2 regions of the Rhodococcus sacchari genome follow, and region 2 is predicted to be linked to the other one. Evidence: riboswitches for the same ligand, from Rfam matches in the RefSeq annotation. Region 2 holds a riboswitch; the other holds the start of a gene.
What was found. A riboswitch is a leader RNA that binds a small molecule or an ion and turns the genes downstream of it on or off. The one in region 2 is predicted to bind glycine.
Positions count from the first base shown of each region.

Region 1 (5,385 bases), 270 kb from region 2:
CGCCCCGTCGATGCGGCGCACCGCCGGCCACACCTTGGCGCGCCGCTTCCCCATCGGGAACACGGCGATCTCCCGCGAGTACGGATGATTCCACTCGCCCACCAGGCATTCCGCGGTGTGCGGCGCGCCGCGCAGCGGGTTGTCGTCGACGGGCCACTCCCCTGCCCCGACCCGGTCGATCTCCCCACGGATCGAGATCATCGCGTCGATGAACGCATCGAGCTCGTCCAGGTCCTCGCTCTCGGTCGGCTCGACCATGAGGGTGCCCGCGACCGGGAAGCTCATCGTCGGCGCGTGGAAGCCGTAGTCCGCCAGCCGCTTGGCGACGTCGTCGACGGTCACCCCCGTGGCCTTGGTGATCGGCCGCAGATCGAGGATGCACTCGTGCGCGACCATGCCGTTCTCCCCCGTGTACAGCACCGGGAAGTACTCGTCGAGGCGCCGCGCGATGTAGTTGGCCGACGCGATGGCCGTCAGCGTCGCGCGACGCAACCCCTGCGCGCCCATGAGCTTGATGTACGCCCAGGTGATCGGCAGGATCGACGCCGACCCGTAGGGCGCCGCGGAGACCGGTCCGGCACCGCCGAGACCCGGCACGGCGGGATGCCCCGGCAGGTAGGGCGCCAGGTGTGAACGGACACCGATCGGGCCGACACCCGGTCCGCCGCCACCGTGCGGGATGCAGAAGGTCTTGTGCAGGTTCAGGTGGCTCACGTCGCCGCCGAACTTCCCGGGCCGCGCGAGACCGACGAGCGCGTTGAGGTTCGCGCCGTCGATGTACACCTGACCGCCTGCGTCGTGGACGGCACCGCAGATCTCGGCGATGTCGTGCTCGTAGACACCGTGCGTGGACGGATAGGTGATCATGATCGCGGCCAGGCGGGGGCCGTGATCGGCGATCTTCGCGCGCAGGTCGTCGAGGTCGACGTCCCCGTTCTCGCGGCACGCGACGACCTCGACGCGCATGCCCGCCATCACAGCGGAGGCGGCGTTGGTGCCGTGCGCGCTCGACGGGATCAGGCAGATGTCGCGGTCGGTGTCGCCGCGGTCGAGGTGGTAGTGGCGGATCGCGAGCAGCCCCGCGTACTCGCCCTGGCTGCCGGCGTTCGGCTGCAGGCTCACCGCGTCGTAGCCGGTGACCGCCGCGAGCCAGCCCTCGAGGTCGGCGATGAGCTGCCGGATGCCCTCGGTCTGCTCGACCGGGGCGAAGGGATGCAGGCCGGCGAACTCGGGCCAGGTGATCGCCTCCATCTCGGTGGCGGCGTTGAGTTTCATGGTGCACGACCCGAGCGGGATCATCGTGCGGTCGAGGGCGAGGTCCTTGTCGGACAGCCGCCGCAGGTAGCGCATCATCGCGGTCTCGGTGCGGTAGCGGGTGAACGCCTCGTGCTGCAGGAACGCGCTGGTGCGGGCCAGCGACGCCGGGAGCGCCGTACCGGTCTCGACGGTCTCCGCGGCGGAGGCCCCGAAGGCGGCGAGCACCGCGTCGACGTGGGCGGCGGTGGTGGCCTCGTCGCAGGAGACGGACACGTGGTCGTCGTCCACACGGAACAGGTTGATGCCGGCCTCGAGGGCCGCGGCGAGCACCGCGTCGGCGCGGCCCGGGACCCGGACCAGGACGGTGTCGAAGAAGTCCTCGTGCACGACCTCCACCCCGGCGGCGCGCAGTCCGTCGGCGAGGCGGCGGGCGTGCCCGGCGACGCGGCGGGCGATCGCGGTCAGGCCCTCGGCGCCGTGGTACGAGGCATACATGGCGGCGAGCACGGCCAGCAGCACCTGCGCGGTGCAGATGTTGCTGGTGGCCTTCTCACGGCGGATGTGCTGCTCACGGGTCTGCAGAGCGAGGCGGTAGGCGGGATTGCCGTCGGCGTCGACGGACACGCCCACGAGGCGGCCGGGCAGGGTGCGGGTGTGGGCGCTGCCCACGGCGAGGTAACCGGCGTGCGGGCCGCCGAAGCCCATCGGCACACCGAAACGCTGGGTGGTGCCGAAGCACGCGTCGGCGCCCTGCTCCCCCGGCGGGGTGAGGAGGGTCAGGGCCAGCAGGTCGGCGCCGACGGCGACGAGGGCGCCGCGCTCGTGGGCGGCCGCGATGATCGGGGCGGCGTCGACCACACGGCCGGACGCGCCGGGGACCTGCAGGATCACGCCGAAGAAGTCGCCTTCCGGCAGGCCCTCGCCGAGGAGGTCGGCGGTGACGATCTCGATGCCGAGCGGCTCGGCGCGGGTCGCGAGGACGGCTGCGGTCTGCGCGAACAGGTCGACGTCGACGACGAGGCGGGGGCTCTTGGACTTGCGGTTCGCGCGGCGCAGCAGGGTCATCGCCTCCGCGGCGGCGGTGGCCTCGTCGAGCATCGACGAGTTCGCGATCTCCATGCCGGTCAGGTCGGCGACCATCGTCTGGAAGTTGAGCAGCGCCTCGAGGCGGCCCTGGCTGATCTCCGGCTGGTAGGGGGTGTAGGCGGTGTACCAGGCGGGGTTCTCGATGATGTTGCGCAGCAGTACCGGCGGGGTGAGGGTGTCGTAGTAGCCCTGGCCGATCATCGAGGTGCGCACGACGTTGCGGGCGGCGAGGGCCTTCAGCTCGGCGAGGACGTCGTGCTCGGAGGCCGGCGGGTCGAGGACGTCGAGTCCCGTAGGGGTGCCGGAGGTGTCGTCGAGGATGGCCGCGGGGAGTGCCGCGGCGGCGAGGGCGTCGAGGGAGTCGACGCCGACGACGTCGAGAATGCGGCTCAGGCCCGCGGTGTCGGGGCCGATGTGGCGGTCGGCGAAGTTCGAGGTGACGGCATCTGTCATCGCAGCTCCCGGGCTGGTCGGCGAGGTCCACGCCCGCGCACGGTTGCGCGGTGTGCTTCCTCCCCCTCTGTCGTGAGCTCGCGAGGCGAGCGCCTGAGAGATTCGGCCGCCAGTGCCTTTCCCCGTGGGCGGGCGGGTGCTCCCACCGCTTTCCAGAGACGTCGATGCCCACGCGGTCCCGGTTGCCTGAGAGATTGACGGGGAGGTGCTGCTCCTTCGGCGCCCGGATCGGTGTCCGGGACTCTCCCGCGTGACGGCGACGCGCTGTCGATTCTAGATCACGCCCTGGGGGCTCCGGCACGCCACGAACGGCCGGAAGTGTGCTGTCGGTGACATTCAGCCGATACGGCGGTTGATGCGTTCGCGGCGACGCGAGGCGAGTTCGTCCTCGGGGCGCTGTTCCACTCCGCCGCCGTCGGCGCGTTCGGCGGGGAAGTCGGCGATGCTGCCGGTCAGTTCGCGCATCGCCCCGCTGACGGCGATCCCGAAGACGCCCTGACCGCCCTGCAGCAGGTCGACGACCTCTTCGGGCGACGTACATTCGTAGACGGTGGTGCCATCGGAGAACAGGGTGATCTTCGCGAGGTCGCGGACACCGCGGCTGCGGAGATGGTCGACGGCGACACGGATGTTCTGGAGCGAGACGCCGGTGTCGAGAAGTCGTTTGACGATCTTGAGGACGAGGATGTCCTTGAACGAGTACAGTCGCTGACTGCCGGATCCGGCTGCGCCGCGGATCGACGGGACGACGAGGTTGGTGCGGGCCCAGTAGTCGAGCTGGCGGTAGCTGATGCCCGCGATCTGGCATGCGATGGGCACTCGGTATCCGACGAGCTCATCGGGTACCGAGTCGTCGGGAAACAGACCCGGCTGGACCTCGTCGACGTCGTGCATCTGCGGCGCCGGATTGGAACGGTCGCCGGTATCGACGCCGAGTGGCTGTCCCTTCGTCCGATCTCGCACTGCTGTGACTTCCTCTCGCGCGCCCCGTTGTGCCTCGCAACGATCGATGGGCGGACCCCCACCACATCCGATCATCGAGCGCTCTCAGGCTCACCGAGTGATCCACTGCGGATTCACTCAGCGTACGCTCCGGTACCGGACGCTGGGCTGCAACACGCCGACCGGAAAGGCAACCTTCGACACTACCCCTGCTTCGGTCCGCGCGCTCGTCGAGCACGCGCCGTCGCCTGTGCGACCGCGCGAACGGCTCTCACCCGTCCGTCGCCTTGAAGTCGTCCGGCGAGACCGAATCGAGGAATTCCTTGAACTTCTCCACCTCGTCCTCGCGTTCGTCCGGCATCACCAGACCCGCCTCGGCGAGCACCGGCTCCTCCACGAAGACCGGGGCGCCGACGCGCAGGGCCACCGCCACCCCATCGGAGGGCCGGCACGACACCCGCATCCCGTCGTCGAAGACGAGATCCGCGTAGAAGGTGCCCTCCTGCAGGTCGACGATGCGCACCTCGACCAGGTTGTGGCCGAACACGTCGAGGAGATTCTTGATCAGGTCGTGGGTGAGCGGGCGTGCCGGCTCGACCCCCTGCTGTTCGAGCGCGATCGCCGTCGCCTCGTTCTGCCCGATCCAGATCGGCAGGTAACGTTCCCCGTCGACCTCCCGCAGCAGCAGGACGGGCTGGTTCTGCGGCTGTTCGATACGAATGCCCACTATCCGCATCTCGCTCATCGCGGTGCCTCCGTCCTGCTGCTCGCCGGTGGTGTGGACCACCCCGGCATGCTGCCAGGAATTCTAGTGAACTCCCGGGGATCCGTCAGGTGCCGAGACTCACCCCGGCATCGTCGTCAGCGGTCCAGCGCGCCCTGCACCGCCGCCTTCACCAGGCAGGTGTGCAGGGTCAGCGACAGCGCCGCCAGTTCGCGGACCATCTCCTCGGCCCGCTGCCGTGCTCCCGCGTCGCGTCCCTTCGCGACCGGCCCGGCGATCTGCGCCACGAGCGCGGCCTCGCGGTCGGCGGCGAGCTTGAACGCCCGCAGGTGCCGCACCTCGAGACCGAACTCCGACATCGCCTTGACGGTGCGGGCGAGCAGCACCGCGTCCTCGTCGAAGAAACCGGCCGGGCCGGGCCTGAGCAGCCCGGCCCCCACCAGTTCGGTGACGAAGGCCGGGTCGATGCCGGCGCGCTCGCACAGATCGTCGCGGCTGACCCGGACCTCCCGGTCGCTGCGCAGATCCTCCGGCGAGACCTCCCCACGGGCGACCGCGAGGGGACGCGGCCGCTTGACGCGGGTGTCGACCGAGCCCACGGTGGCGGCACCGCGGTCGATGGCCTCGAGCTGCTCCTTGATGACCTTGAGCGGGAGGTACTGGTCGCGCTGGGCGGTGAGCACGTACCGCAGACGCTCGCAGTCGGCGATCGAGAAGCGACGGTAGCCGGAGGGGGTGCGCTCCGGGCTGATCAAGCCCTCCGCTTCGAGGAACCGGATCTTCGAGATCGTCACGTCCGGGAACTCCGGCCGCAGATGGTCGAGCACCGCCCCGATCGACATGCCGGCCGCGGCCGGCTGGCGAGCTGCGGTCATCAGCTACCTGCGCCCTGGGTGCCCCGGGGACCGGTCAGGAAGACCAGA
Region 1 covers NZ_CP107551.1:2,451,041-2,456,425, forward strand. The annotation lists gene gcvP (aminomethyl-transferring glycine dehydrogenase) at 1-2,796, opposite strand, end outside; glycine riboswitch at 2,960-3,055, opposite strand; gene OED52_RS11170 (MerR family transcriptional regulator) at 3,133-3,759, opposite strand; gene OED52_RS11175 (bifunctional nuclease family protein) at 4,010-4,483, opposite strand; gene ftsR (transcriptional regulator FtsR) at 4,600-5,337, opposite strand; gene garA (glycogen accumulation regulator GarA) at 5,337-5,385, opposite strand, start outside.
Region 1: another riboswitch for glycine. It lies ahead of gcvP (aminomethyl-transferring glycine dehydrogenase); the one in region 2 lies ahead of OED52_RS10045 (DMT family transporter).

Region 2 (5,385 bases):
CGTCGACCGACGGGACGATCACGGCGCAGATCCGCTCACCCCACTCGTCGTCGGGGGTGCCGATCACCGCGACCTCGCGGACGTGGGGGTGATGGGCCAGCACGTCCTCGATCTCGGCCGGGGCGATGTTCTCGCCCCCGCGGATGATGGTGTCGTCCGCGCGGCCCCCGATGTAGAGATAGCCGTCCTCGATTCGGGCGCGGTCGCGGGTGGGGAACCAACCGTCCTCGTCGAGCACCGAGCCGTTGCCCATGTACTCCCCACTGACCTGGGCACCACGTACCCACAGCAGTCCCGTCTCCCCCTCGGGGAGCACCCGGGTCCCGTCCTCGGACCGGATCTGGGCCTCGACCCCGGGAACGATCCGTCCCGTCGACGAAAGACGTCCTCGCAGTTCGGGGTTCGCGAAGGCTTCACGGTGGTCCTCGGGACCGAGGACCGCGATGGTCGAACTGGTCTCGGTCAGTCCGTAGGCGTTGACGAAGCCGGTGTTCCCGAACGCCGCGAGTGCCCGCTCGAGGACGGGCTGCGGCATCCGCGCCCCTCCGTAGGCGAGCGATTCGAGTGTGGGGCACTCGGCGGGCGCACCGTCGAGGTGGTCGACGATGCGCGCGAGCATGGTGGGGACGACCATCGCACTGGTGACCCCTTCGCGCCGGACGACGTCGAGCCAGCCCTGCGGGGTGAAGTCGGGGAGATACACCATGCGCCGACCCGAGTAGACGTTGCTCAGCACGGCACCGAGACCGGCGATGTGATAGGGGGGCGTACTGACCAATGCAGCCTGTTCCTCTGCAGCGGAACCGAATTCGACGGTGTTGATCAGGTACGACAGCAGGTTGCGGTGCCGGAGCAGCACACCCTTGGGGGCCGAGGTGGTACCGGAGGTGAACAGGACGACCGCGGTGCCCTCGTCCTCCGAGCGGTCTCCCGCGACAGGTTCCGTCTCGCCTGCGAGGCGGAGGAATTCGTCGGTCGAGAGGATGCGGTGCCGGCATCCGGCGAGCTTGTCGACGTATTCGGCGTCCGCCACCACCACCGGATCGCCCAAGCGGTCGATCAACTCGAGCAACTGATGGGACGGAAGGCGGTAGTTCAACGGCGCCAACGGGATACCGGCTCGCGCGGTGGAGAACATCAACACCGGCAGCACCGGCCCGTTGACCCCCACGAACACGAGGTGGCGCGCGCCGAGCTCGCCGATCAGTCCCGCCCCCCGCGAGGCGAGTTCGTCGAGTTGCCGATAGGTCGTGCCACCCTGTCGCGAACCGGTCGCGATCCGCCCGGGGGTAGCGGCAGACGCCATGTCGAGAACCATCCCGATGCCCATGTGACCACCTGTCTGTAGATACCTAGTGCCGTACGAGAAGAGACGAAGGGATCGGACCTCGTGCCCCCCGGATGCGGAATGTCGTCCACACCCCTCACGAGACCGTGTGATGCACACCATAGCAATTATGCCAATATTTGTGAAGGTATCGGCAGAAGTTTTTCGGCAGCCCTCTCACCAGCAGGAATGTGAGACACGCCCCATGCCTCAGGGCAACGACGCTCCGTTCCGAAGGGCATGGCATACTGACCGCGACAACTGAACAGCCACCGAACCGCGGCGGGAGAGTCCCGCATGCGCGGGCGCCGAAGGAGCAACCTCCCCGGGAATCTCTCAGGCCCCCAGACCGCCGACGGCGAGGCTCCTCTGGAAAGCAACTCGATTTCGAGTTCACCGACGGTGTAGGCGGATCCACGTCCGCGAAAGCTCTCAGGTCCGATGACAGAGCGGGGAAACGACAGACACCCGCTGGTGCCCTCTTTCGTGCACCCTGGACCCGAGGAAGACGTGTGACCGTTTCCCTGGGCGCGCCTGCGCGCGCCGATATCGCTGTTCCACCTGCTGCTGTTCGAACCACCCCTGTCGCCGCTCCACGCCCGAATCGTCGGCTCGGCATCGTTGCCATCGTGGTGTCCGCCACCGCGATGGGCGCGGCCGGCCTGTTCGGGCGCAAGGCCAGCCCGGACGGAGCGGTGCTCGGTGAGGCTCTGACCCTGGGCCGGATGGCGGTCGGCGCACTGGGCATGCTCGTGCTGCTCGCCGCCACCCGACGTCTCGGGCAGGTGCGCCGGGAGCGACTGTCGTGGTCGGTCGTGGGCGGCGGGGTGTTCCTCGGCCTGTCGCTGGCGACCTATCTGTCGGCGACGGTGCTGACCGATCTCTCCCGAGCGGTGGTGCTGCACTATCTCGGTCCGGTCGTCGCCACCGTCCTCGCCCGCGTCGTGTTGAAGGAACGGATCGCCCGACTCGATGCGCTGTCGATCGGTACCGCCTTCGCGGGCATGCTGCTCGCCGCGGGTTTCGTCGGCGGCGACGCGTCCAGCGGCGAGCACGAGACGCTCGGGACGGTGCTGGGTGTCGCGTCGGGCCTGTTCTACGGCGCCGCGCTGCTCTGCTATCGCTACCGCCGCGACATGCCGTCGGATGTGCGGTGCTTCTGGAACTTTGCGTTCGGCGCCGTCGCCACCGGCGCGATGGTCGTGGTGACCCGTCCCGACCTGTCGGGGATGACGACGGAGAACTGGATGTGGGCCGGCGGCTTCTTCGCCGTCTGCGGTCTACTCGCCCTGGGGCTGCTGGTGGTCGCCGGCAAGCACCTGCGTGCCGCCGAACTGTCCGGGCTGTCCTATCTGGAGGTCGTCGTCGCTCTCGCCGTGGGCATGCTCGCGTTCGGCGAGGCGGTCTCGACCCTCGCCGCACTGGGCGCCGGCCTGATCCTGCTGTCGATGGCACTACCACTGGTCGCGCGAGCGCGATGACGACGCGGGTGCGGGGCGCCCACTTCGGTGGCCGCCCCGCACCGTCTTCCGTCTACTGCTGGGAGTGCCGCGGCGCCGGGGCCTCGTCGGCGTCCTGCGCCGGCCAGGTCTGCGTGGGCGGCGTCGGGGTCGGCAGCGCCGCCTGATCGCCGCCCGGTCCGGTGTCCTGCTTCGGCGCGGCGGTCCGGACCGCCGGATCCACCGGGGTGCGGGCCACGGCCTCGGCTTCGGCGACGGCCTGCGCCACCTCGGGATCGCGCTTGGTGGTGAACCAGTCCTCGACCTCGGCCGAGTCGTCCTCGGGCCGTTCCAGATCCTCCTCGACGGGGCTGGGCTCGAACCGGAACACGCCGTCCTCGCCCTGCTGACCGAGGCTCCGCGCGAATCCTTCGAGCGCCTTGCCGAAATCGCTCGGCACCACCCACATCTTGTTCGCGTCGCCCTGCGCCATCTGCGGCAGGGTCTGCAGGTACTGGTAGGCGAGCAGTTCGGGGGTGGGGCGGGAGGACTTGATCGCGGCGAACACCTTCTCGATGGACTTCGCCTCGCCCTGTGCCTCGAGATAGCGGGCGGCGCGGTCGCCCTGCGCGCGCAGGATCCGCGACTGCCGGTCGGCCTCCGCCTCGAGGATCGCGGCCTGCTTCGCGCCCTCCGCGGAGAGGATGCGGGACTGCTTCTCGCCTTCGGCGGTCTTGATCGCCGACTCGCGATGACCCTCGGCCGTGAGGATCATGGCGCGCTTCTCACGGTCCGCCTTCATCTGCTTCTCCATCGACTCCTGGATCGACGGCGGCGGATCGATGCTCTTGAGCTCGACGCGAGCGACGCGCAGGCCCCACCGGCCGGTCGCCTCGTCGAGGACACCGCGGAGCTGCCCGTTGATCGAATCGCGGGAGGTGAGCGTCTGTTCCAGGGTCATCCCACCGACGACGTTGCGCAGCGTGGTGACCGTCAGCTGCTCGACGGCGGCGATGTAGTTGCTGATCTCGTAGACGGCGGCCTGCGGGTTCGTGACCTGGAAGTAGACGACCGTGTCGATGCTCAGGGTGAGGTTGTCCTCGGTGATGACGGGCTGCGGCGGGAAGGAGACCACGCGCTCGCGCAGATCGACCTTGTCGCGGATCCGGTCGACGAAGGGCACCAGGAAGGTCAGCTGGCCCGAGGCGGTGCGGTAGTACCGGCCCAGCCGTTCGATCACCGCAGCCTCCGCCTGCGGTACCAGCACCACCGACTTGGACACCAGGAGCACGACCAGTGCCACCACGACGGCGAGCACGATCAACGCTTCCATTCTCAGACCCCCCTCCATACGACGGCGGTCGCGCCGTCTATCTCCATCACCGTCACGGTCGTGCCCGGTTCGTACACCTCGGTGGCGTCGAGCGGCCGGGCCGTCCACACCTCACCGTCGATCTTGACCTGCCCCGAATGCTCCCCCACCCGCTCGAGCACGAGTGCGTGCTTGCCGGGCAGGGCCTCGACCCCGGTGGGCAGCGCGGGCGGCTGCGCATAGCGGCGCTGCAGCACCGGCCGCACCCCCAGCAGCAGCACCACCGAGGTCAGCGCGAAGATCACCGCATCGGTCCAGAGCGGCAGCTCGGTGAGTGCCGAGAACCCTGCAGTGACCACTGCGGCACCGCCGAGCATCAGCAGCGCGAAGTCGCCCGTGAGGGCTTCGCCGGCCGCCAACGCCAGGCCGGCGATCAACCAAATCAGTGCGGCCACGGTCACCATCGAACCACAAATCGGACATCGCGGCAGCAGCCCAGGTGAGAGCGGCCACAGGCCCCATTCGCGCCCTTCCGGGTTCGCGAGCAGGGAGGATCGCCGCCACTGGATTCGGTCAATCGATTGTTTCCGTCATGCCCGGAATCTGTTCCCCGTAACGATAGTTGGCTGAAACACGTCCTTCCCCGGATGTGAGATCGGTGATACCGTCCCCGAACTATGGGTATCACTCCGGTGCGTTCGCTCCTGGTAGGAGCACTGGTCGGCAACTCCTCCGATATCGACCCGACGGACACCGCGATCATGGAGGCGACGATCCGGTGCCTCAGCCGGCACGGCCTCGAACGGACCACGGTCGCGGACGTCGCAGCCGAGGCCGGGGTGGGACGGGCGACCGTCTTCCGCCGCTTCGACACCAAGGAGGAACTGCTCAGCCGCGCGTTCGCGTGGGAACTCGACCGCCTCGTCCGCTCCTTCCACGATGCGATCGACGACATCGAGGATCCCCTCGAGCGGGCCATCGAGTGGATCGTCGAAGCGGTACGCACGGTCCGCAACCATCCGGTGTCCCGCCGGTTCGTCGACGACGGTGCCGCCCTCCCGGTCCTCCACGACCCGCAGCTGACCACGATGCTGCTCGTGTCCGTGCGCCACGAACTCGAACTCACCGCGACGCACGCCGGGGTCGAGTTCGACACCGAGACCGCGGCGGAGATCGTCTCGCGCTTCTTCGCGAGCGTGTGGCTGGCACCCGAACTCGGTACCGCCACCGCCACCGACGACGGCGTGCGCCGGATCGCCAGGATCCTGCTGTCCTTCCTGAGTGCGCCGCCCTCCCCCTCCCCCTCC
Region 2 covers NZ_CP107551.1:2,180,871-2,186,255, reverse strand. The annotation lists gene OED52_RS10050 (class I adenylate-forming enzyme family protein) at 1-1,330, opposite strand, end outside; glycine riboswitch at 1,601-1,689, shown strand; gene OED52_RS10045 (DMT family transporter) at 1,840-2,808, shown strand; gene OED52_RS10040 (SPFH domain-containing protein) at 2,861-4,099, opposite strand; gene OED52_RS10035 (NfeD family protein) at 4,102-4,542, opposite strand; gene OED52_RS10030 (TetR/AcrR family transcriptional regulator) at 4,756-5,385, shown strand, end outside.